DNA from 2 places in the Clostridium beijerinckii genome. Region 1 is predicted to be linked to the other one. Evidence: a T-box and tRNA genes for the amino acid it is inferred to sense, from the RefSeq annotation. Region 1 holds a T-box; the other holds one or more tRNA genes.
The links. A T-box is a leader RNA that pairs with one kind of tRNA and senses whether it is charged. The one in region 1 lies ahead of leuS (leucine--tRNA ligase), so its partner is inferred to be a tRNA-Leu.
Positions count from the first base shown of each region.

Region 2: it encodes a tRNA-Leu, which carries the amino acid that the T-box ahead of leuS (leucine--tRNA ligase) is inferred to sense. The anticodon was not compared.

Region 1 is NZ_CP144906.1:4,878,851-4,883,966, reverse strand. It holds gene PZA12_RS22220 (HAD-IIA family hydrolase) at 1-639, shown strand, start outside; gene leuS (leucine--tRNA ligase) at 703-3,153, opposite strand; T-box leader at 3,317-3,534, opposite strand; gene cls (cardiolipin synthase) at 3,803-5,116, shown strand, end outside.
Region 2 is NZ_CP144906.1:118,138-123,253, reverse strand. It holds gene spoIIE (stage II sporulation protein E) at 1-2,134, opposite strand, end outside; tRNA gene PZA12_RS00565 (tRNA-Met) at 2,799-2,874, opposite strand; tRNA gene PZA12_RS00560 (tRNA-Leu) at 2,896-2,984, opposite strand; tRNA gene PZA12_RS00555 (tRNA-Met) at 3,055-3,130, opposite strand; tRNA gene PZA12_RS00550 (tRNA-Leu) at 3,152-3,240, opposite strand; tRNA gene PZA12_RS00545 (tRNA-Met) at 3,247-3,323, opposite strand; tRNA gene PZA12_RS00540 (tRNA-Met) at 3,331-3,406, opposite strand; tRNA gene PZA12_RS00535 (tRNA-Leu) at 3,427-3,515, opposite strand; gene PZA12_RS00530 (S1 domain-containing RNA-binding protein) at 3,791-4,201, opposite strand; gene PZA12_RS00525 (FtsB family cell division protein) at 4,351-4,638, opposite strand; gene yabQ (spore cortex biosynthesis protein YabQ) at 4,716-5,108, opposite strand.

The sequences.
Region 1 (5,116 bases):
TTTTATATAAATAAAATAACTAATATGGGCTATGACGTAAAGGATGACATGATGATGATATCTAATGAAGTAATAATTGATTATATAAAAAGAGAATTTCAAAATAAAAGAGTATTTGTTTTAGGTAACGAATATTTAAAAAAAGATTTTGTAAATTCCAATATTAATATAGTAGGAGAAAATGCAGAGGTGGTAGTAGCAGGATTTGATACTTCATTAGCTTATAAAAATGTTTCAAAAGCATGTGACTTTATTAGAAATGGAGCTACTTTTTTGGCGGTAAATCCAGATTTCAATTGTCCTATAGAAAATGGTTTTATGCCAGATTGTGGATCTATATGTTCAATGATTACTGCATCTACAGGAGTGAAACCTACATTTTTTGGTAAGCCGTCTTCTTATACTTTGAATTATATACTTAAGAATATGAAACTTAAAGAAGAAGAAGTTGCCTTTGTAGGAGATAGGTTATATACAGATATTGCTATAGGAAAAGGCAATAAGGCAGTTACAATTCTAGTCTTGACAGGGGAAACTCAAATGAAAAATCTAAAGGAATCTGAAATACAGCCGACTTTAATATTTAATTCACTTAAGGATATTGGAGGAATATTTAATAGTATAAATTTTGATAGTTAAGCAAGGGGATAAGTAGGAATAAGGAAAAGTCATAAATAAAAAAGTGGCCAAGTGGCCACTTTTTTATTTTACAACTATATTAACAAGTCTTCCTTTAATTACAATAACTTTAACTATAGTTTTACCTTCAGTATTTTCTTTAATAGTCTCATTTTCTAATGAAGCAGATTTTATACCTTCTTCATCTAAATTAGAAGCTACCATGATTTTAGTCTTTATTTTACCATTTATTTGGATTGCAATTTCGACTTCATCTTTAACTAAAGCAGCAGGATTAAATTCTGGCCATTTTTCATTAAAGATTGTTGAATTATTTCCAAGTAAGCTCCATTGCTCTTCAGCAAAGTGAGGAGCAAATGGTGCAAGTAGTTTTATGAAATCAACTATAGTTTCTTTTAAGAAGTTTGCGTTTTTAATATTTTCTTGAGTGTACTTATTAAGAGCATTTGTAAGCTCCATAAGTCTTGCTATTGCAGTGTTAAATTGCATTTTATCTCCGTCTTCAGTAACACCTTTAATAGTATTATGTTTCCAGAAGTTTAATTCTTTTTCAGCTGAATCAATAGAATCTTTAGTGCTCTCATTTGAATTTATTATATTTCTGCAATTTTCAAGGATTCTTTCAATTCTATCCACGAATTTGCCAACAGATTTTATTCCATCGTCGCTCCAAGCTCCACCTTCAGTATAACCAAATCCAAACATTAAATACATTCTAAATACGTCAGCGCCATATTCTTTAATATAATCATCAGGAGAAATAGTATTTCCTTTTGATTTACTCATTTTAAGTCCATCTGGTCCTAATATCAATCCTTGGTGAGTTAAGCTTAAGAATGGTTCATCAAAGTTTAAATATCCCATATCTCTTAGAGCTTTTGTTATGAATCTAGCATATAATAAATGCATGCAAGCATGTTCTGGTCCACCAACATATTTGTCTACAGGAAGCATTTTGTTGACTTTTTCAGAATCAAAAGGTGCATCATCGTTTTTATTGTCTACATATCTTAAATAGTAAAAAGATGAACATACAAAAGTATCTAAAGTATCAGCTTCTCTCTTTGCAGGCTTCCCACAATGAGGACAAGTTGTATTTACAAAATCCTCACATTTACCTAATGGTGATTTACCATCTGGCGTAAATTCAACATTGTAAGGAAGTTTCACTGGAAGATCCTTTTCAGGTACTGGAACTATTCCACAATCATCACAGTATATAACAGGAATTGGAGCACCCCAATATCTTTGTCTTGAAACTAGCCAGTCTCTTAATCTGAAGTTTTTCTTCATTGCTCCTAATTCATCTTTTTCTAATTCTTCAACGATTTTCTTTTTAGCCTCATCAGTTGTTAATCCATCGAATTTTCCTGAATTAACAAGTACTCCATATTCGCAATATGGAAGGTCTGGATTAGTATTTTCTTTATCAGTTATAACTCTTTCGATTGGTAAATTGAATTTTGTTGCAAAAGCAAAATCTCTTTCATCATGAGCAGGAACTGCCATAACACATCCTGTACCATAAGTAGCCAATACATAATCAGAAATCCAAATAGGAACTATTTTTCCGTTAATAGGGTTAATGGCATAAGATCCTGTGAATGCTCCTGTCTTTTCTTTTGAAACTGATTGTCTTTCAATTTCAGATTGCTTTGCAGCAGCTTCCTTATATTCTTCAACAGCAGCCTTATACTCTGGAAGAGTTAACTCATCAACTAGTTTGTTTTCAGGAGCTAAAACTACATAAGTAACACCGTTTAAAGTATCAACTCTTGTAGTAAATACATCGAATTTCAAATCTGAATCCTTGACTTTGAAAGTAACCTCTGCACCATAAGATCTTCCAATCCAGTGCTTTTGCATAGACTTTGTTTTTTCAGGCCAATCTAAACCATCTAATTTATCAAGTAATTCATCGCCGTACTCAGTTATTTTAAAGAACCATTGAGTAAGATCTTTCTTTGTAACTTCAGTACTACATCTTTCACAAACACCATCAACAACTTGTTCATTAGCTAATACTGTATTGCATGATGGACACCAATTTACAGGTGCTTTTTTTCTGTAAGCTAGACCTTTCTCGTAAAGTTTCAAGAATAGCCATTGAGTCCATTTATAATAATCAGGAAGACAAGTAACAACTTCGTTTTCCCAGTTAAACATAGCACCCATAGATTTCAATTGTTTTTCCATTGTCTCAATATTTTTTAAAGTAGAATCTTGAGGATGAATTCCTGTTTTTATAGCATAATTTTCAGCAGGTAATCCAAAGGCATCAAATCCCATTGGTTGGAATACATTATATCCTTGCATTCTCTTAAGTCTTGCCCATGAATCTGTTGGACCATAGTTAAACCAGTGACCAGCATGCAATTGAGCACCTGATGGATAAGAAAACATTTCTAATGTATAGAGTTTTTTATCTAAATTTTCAGGATTAAATTTATAAACCTCATTCTCCTCCCAAAATTTTTGCCACTTTTCATCAATTTTTGTTCCGTAATTTGCCATGATATAGCCTCCTATAATTTTAATGTAAAATGCACAATATAATGCATATAAAAGAAAAACACTTATAATAATTGAAAAATATGTTATTAAAACAAAGTTTTAATTAAAATATTAAAATTATACATTAATAATGGATAAATTAAAAAAGCTCTCATCTCTAAAACAAAGAGACGAAAGCATAATTTCCGTGGTACCACTCTTAATTAGAAGAGATAAAAAACAAATTTATCCTTCTCACTTATTATTTTAACGGGTTTACCGTACTTGCTTTTAACAAGTAAGCTCCTAGGCAAGTTCATAATAATATAACGCTATTTTACACCAAACAACAGCTCTCTTTAAGATATAATTATTACTAGTACTCCTATTCATCGCACAATATAAAATTTTAATAATATTATATATTAAGAAATCAAAAAAAGTCAAGAAGTTGACTTATATATATGTGTTTAATAGTAAAAACTTATTACTACTTATTGTTTATGCAATATTTGAAATAATATTAGTAGTAGTTTTCTTATTAAAAATGAAATTAATTTTTAGTTATGAGTAATATTACATCTAAAAAAGCAAATAATATTTTTTTTAGAATAAGTTATTATGATACAATATTAGAATAGGGAAGAGTTTAATATAGGGATGTGAATCAATGAACATACTTTTAGGCTTAACAGTTATAACTTTAGTTTTGAATATACTTTTTTCTTTATCATTAGTGTTTATAGAAAGAAAAGATCCAACAACAACATGGGCATGGATCTTAATATTAATGATTTTACCTGGCCTTGGATTTGTGATTTACATCATGTTTGGTCAAAATCTAAGCAGACAAAAGATTTTTAAGGAAAAAATAAAATTTGATGAAAAGAAGAGAAAAAACTTAAAAGATACATATAAATCCAATAAACACAGTCATGATGGAGGAGAAAAATTTGCTGATTTAAGGAGGCTAAATTTTAATAATTCTGGCGTAAAATACACTACTAATAATAAAATTGATGTATATGTAAATGGAAAAGAAAAATTTAGTCAGTTAATTGAAGACATAAAAAATGCTAAAAAGTTTATTCATGTTGAATATTATATATTTAGAGGAGACACTATTGGAAAACAGATACTTGATGAACTAACTAAGAAAGTTAAAAGCGGATTAGAAGTTAGATTATTATTAGATAGTATGGGATCACGCAAGTTGAGTAAAAAAGTTCTTAGGGAATACTTGAATGCAGGTGGGAAGTTTTCACTGTTTTTTCCAGGAATTTTACCACATATAAATACTCGTATAAATTATAGAAATCACAGAAAAATAGTTGTTATTGATGGTCAGTACGGCTATGTTGGAGGGTTTAATGTTGGAAAAGAATATATAAATGAAGATCCTGAAGTTGGCTTTTGGAGAGATACTCATGTAAGAATAGAGGGAGAGGCAGTTAATGCATTAAATGAAAGATTTTTATTGGATTGGTGTCATGCATCTGGTGAAAAAATAATTGATTATAATAAATATGCAAAAGAATTCAAGAAAGACTTAGGAGATGTGGGAATACAGATTGTAACTAGTGGCCCGGATCACAAGGAAGAATATATTAGAAATGCTTATTTAAAATTAATTAATAATGCTAAGAATAATTTGTATTTGGAAACTCCGTATCTAGTTCTTGATTCACCAATATTGGAATCATTAAAAATATCTGCATTATCAGGGGTAGATGTACGGATTATAATACCGGGAAAACCAGATCATTTCTTCATGCAATGGGCAGCAAGTTCTTATGTGGGAGAATTATTAGAAGCAGGTGTTAAAATATATAGTTATCAAAATGGTTTTATTCATGCAAAAACAATAGTAGCTGATGGGTTAGTAATGAGCATAGGAACAGCTAATTTAGACATTAGAAGCTTTAAGCTTAACTTTGAAGTTAATGCATTTATTTATGACGATAGAATTGCAAAGGATGGAGAA
Region 2 (5,116 bases), 790 kb from region 1:
TAGAATTAATAGTTATTACATCGCGGCCTCTCTTGATAAAGCTAGGCGCTGCACCTATCTTAACAAATATTGCATTACCATTATATAAGTCAATTCTATTTAAATCTAAAGTTGCATATTTTTCATCTTCTGAGAATCTCATTCCCATTATAGAATTGACTGTGTTGACCGTTATGTCCTCATCGAACCCTGCTTCAATAAGCTTTTCTACCAAATCAACAGTTGCTTTGCTTTCTTCTTTAGCCTCCGGTCCAGAACCCATTCCATCACTTAGGATAGTCATATACGTTCCATTTCTTGTCCTTCCAAAACTATAACTATCACCTATTTGAGTTTCTCCACCTTTTGGTTCCATTGCACCATAAGATACCATATAATACCTCGGTTTTTCTTCTATCGTTATAATACATTCATTTGTGTTTGGATTTATTTTGCATCCATCATCCCCAATGCACAACTTCATTCTCATAGCACTGCTTAATAGAGAAACTATGTTTTTTCCGTAATAATCAGCTCCTTCGCAATTATTTACACTTAATCTAATCTTGACCCTACCGCTTTTATCTATATAACAAAAAATATCATTGTAATATATGGAATTTTTATTTAGTATACGTTTCGTCAACCTTTCTAAATCAGTATCTATTCTAACCTCCTTTTTAAAGTCACTAAGAAGATTATCTAAAGTACACGATATGTTAGTTATATGGGATGATAATATATTTCTTCCTTCTGCTAATCTTTCCCTTATTGATTCATTTACATTATAATTAGTTACAATCCCTTCCGCATTTTTTAAAAGTGTAAAATTCTTAATGCATCTTTTTTGCAAATCTATAGGAATTGCTAATTTGCCCTCCTCTTTACTTTGAATTAACATTTGAAAAGAGTTAAATGTTTGATGAAACTCTCTTTCCCAGCATAAAGGTCTATTTTCACAGCTTGAACAACTTCTATCTGCCAAGTTTTCTACCAATGCACTCCCTTTCGATTTAATCAATAAATTTTCATTATCATTGTTAGTTAATAAGCATCTTGATACATTTGTAAGTACACTTGTAAGTTCTTTTAATTTAAAAGTAAATTCTTCCTTTATTGCATTCAATTGAATTTCGCCTAAAGATGCTTTCTTTCTATATGGATTTATCTCAATTTCAATACTTGTAAATACAGGTTTTGGAACACACAAAAATAAAACAGAACTAGTAAGAACCTCAACTCCCAACTTCAATGTTACTGCATTAGAATACAAAGCTAATGCAGTATAAATTATTATACCTGATAGTATTGAAAATATTTTCCCCGTATCTTTAAATATACCAACAATTAAGCCTCCAACTCCAAAAAAGGCTACACTATACATCATGTCATTTGAAGCAACTCCAAGCATTATTCCCATAGAAACTCCAATCATAGTTCCATATGTTGCTCCACCTACATAAGCAATCGTTAAAACTAACGTAAGCGCACATATATTTCTTATAGAGTAATTACTAATATTTACATTACCTATTCCTGCAACTAATAAACATAAAAATATTCCAATACTTACTATTTCTTCTGAAGAAAAGAAGTAATTGGTATTAATCTCTTCCAAAGAATTTAACGCATACTTTATAACATAATATATAGGCACTACAATTAATGTCTGTATTAAACATAAAGTTATATTTACGCCAAGTTCATATTTATTAACTAGTAAACCATAACAAAAAAAACTACTTAGAATTATTACAAAACCCACTAATTCCTTTTTTCTATTTTTAGCTTGTGCTATAAACACATAGTAAATTGTGACTAAAGCTACAGCTACTAAATATACATAACCATCTGTCAGTAAACTACTTATTGTTAGATATCCTATAGCAATTCCAATTGCTACAATTAAACTATTTCTCCTATTCTCTTTTGTAACTACAGCTATCAAATACGCAATTCCTATTGGCGCTATACCAAGACTATCTGATTGATTTAATAATAAATTTACCCTACCAAGTAAGATTCCTGATATTAGAATAATCCCTAACTTCACTATAGATGTCTTCATCCACAACTTTTTTCTTAAGTTTTCTACTCTAGTTATTCCTTCATACTTATTCAACCCTAATCCATACTGCACATTAGCTCGCCTCATTTCCAAATAATGTAATTTGATTATAGCATCATAACATTACGATAAATGTCATAAGGTGTTTATGGTATAAAGTTTTCGTAGGACAACTTCATCTAAATTTCTCTAATATCTAATGATTTAATAGATTATTTTCTTTATTACATTTTGATCTAACATCTTACTTAGTTAAGACAAATCAAGATACCTGGCTAATTATCAAATTTAAAACGTTATAATTAATTTGTCGTTAATCTTATTTTATTAGAAATTTATATATAAAATATTTTTCATAAAATCATAAATCCTGAATACACTTTTTAATTACTCCTTAAAATAATGTTTTTTTGCAATTATTCTTGAATTTTCTTAGCTTAAGTGACTAAAATCCGCATTTAATAATCAATCTTATGACAAGTTAACTTACAGTACTCAAAATATTAAGCACTAAAAAAAGCCTAACATAAGTGTAGTCATCTACATTCATATTAAACTTCTATCTATAACTAATTTAAACACCATGTTAGAAAAGTAAACTTTAAATATCTCATTCTTAGCATTATAAATCGATGCTAAAGTTTTCTTCTCAATGGCTAGGAATTTATTCAGAATATTATACCTTTATCTTATACTTCATATAATAAATATTTTCCAAACAAAAAAGACCTGAGCTATTGCTTAAGTCTTATGGTTGCGGAGGCAGGACTTGAACCTACGACCTTCGGGTTATGAGCCCGACGAGCTACCAACTGCTCCACCCCGCGATATTATTCTTTTCATATATATGGTGCCGAAGACCGGAATCGAACCGGTACGGTGTTTAACTACCGCAGGATTTTAAGTCCTGTGCGTCTGCCAGTTCCGCCACTTCGGCATATTCATTGTATACTACAAGCTTACGACATATAAATTAAAGCTTTGATAACAAAACTTACTAAACTTTATGGTTGCGGAGGCAGGACTTGAACCTACGACCTTCGGGTTATGAGCCCGACGAGCTACCAACTGCTCCACCCCGCGACATTATTCTTTTAATATATATGGTGCCGAAGACCGGAATCGAACCGGTACGGTGTTTAACCACCGCAGGATTTTAAGTCCTGTGCGTCTGCCAGTTCCGCCACTTCGGCACATATTGGTAGCGGAAATAGGACTTGAACCTACGACACCTCGGGTATGAACCGAGTGCTCTAGCCAGCTGAGCTATTCCGCCATATCAATGGTTGCGGGGGCAGGACTTGAACCTACGACCTTCGGGTTATGAGCCCGACGAGCTACCAACTGCTCCACCCCGCGATATTATTTTTTCATATATATGGTGCCGAAGACCGGAATCGAACCGGTACGGTGTTTAACCACCGCAGGATTTTAAGTCCTGTGCGTCTGCCAGTTCCGCCACTTCGGCATATCTTATAAACTAATTTCCAACGACAAGGCTAATTATAATACATATTATTTTCAGTGTCAACAATATTTTTTTATTAATCTTAAATATTTAAATTTTTAATTGTAATAATCGGTAATTTACACGTTTTAATCACTATAAATACCCATTTATAATCTTAATAATGCAGAATAAACTGTAAACAAATATAAAAATTTCTCTACAAATCTATTCTACATTTGAAATTTATCAAGCAAATTTTATATTTATTTTCCTAATAAAGATTTTAAAAATTTTTAGTAGCCTTTTTTTCCACCTTTACTTTTAAATTCTTGATGTTTCTTTACATCTTGCATTCTTTCTTCGCTATCTTTTAGAAACTTAGACATAATATCTTCGAAATTTCCTGAATTAGTAGTTTTCTTCTTATCAGGTGCTTTCCAGTCAATCTCTGCTGGTTTAACCGATTTTCTTTGAACATTTGCTTGCTTTATTGAAAGACTAATCTTACCATTATCATCAATTGAGATAACTTTCACTTTCACTTTATCTTGCTCGCTAAGATGTTCTCTAATATCTTTTACGTAAGAATCTGCCACTTCTGAAATATGAACTAATCCAGTTTTGCCTTCAACTTCAATAAAAGCTCCAAAGTTTGTGATGTTTATCACTGTGCCCTCTACTATGTTTCCTGCCATTAAGGTCATGTTTAAAAGACTCCTCCTTAAATTTAAAAATATATAAATTTATAAGAACAAATCTGCTGTGCAGATGCTCTTTAATTTAGAATACAAATTTAATTATTCAGCTACTATAATATTACCAGAGTTTTATAAGTTTTTCTATAAATTGAAATTTAATTTTGATTTGTTATCTCACCATTAACAACTTTTTCACCAGGCTTAATCATCCCAAGTCTTTCCCTTGCTAATTTTTCAAGATAATCCGATGAATTTGAATTAATTTTATCAACTTCATCTTGAAGTCTTTCGTTTTTTTGATTAATTTCATTTAACTGAACTTGCTTACTGTCAATTTCCTTTTGAATTCTATTCATTGTTATACTTTGCCTAATATAACTAAAGGCAAAGAAAATAATAAATCCAGTAATTATTGTCCGCTTTAATATTAACTTCGTTTTCATCTATAAGAACCTCTATTTTGCAAATTCTCTTAAGTCTATTGTAAACACTATATTAGTATTATTCAAGTAATTTTTTATCATTTCCTTTTATCTGTAATTTTATATGCAATTATTTTTAATGGATACAATAAATTTTTCAATAAAATTCTAATCAACTTATAAGATAATTTTGCAATTAGCATCTCACTGTTATAAAAATACTTACTAATAAATTTGAAGTATAATATAATGGCCATAATTATGAAAATATATACATAGGGAGTTAAAAATGCGTAATTAGTATATAATAAAAAGGTAAACACAATCAAAGCAATAAGTACACAAAATAGCATATCTTCTATTATTGTTAATATTTTTATAGAGTTTAATCCTCTTATTCCTCTATATATATCAAACAATATTCCCGTTATAACACCTCCAATTAAGCTGCATACAACAAGGTTAATCTGCATATTCAATCCTAAAGGCATACTATATT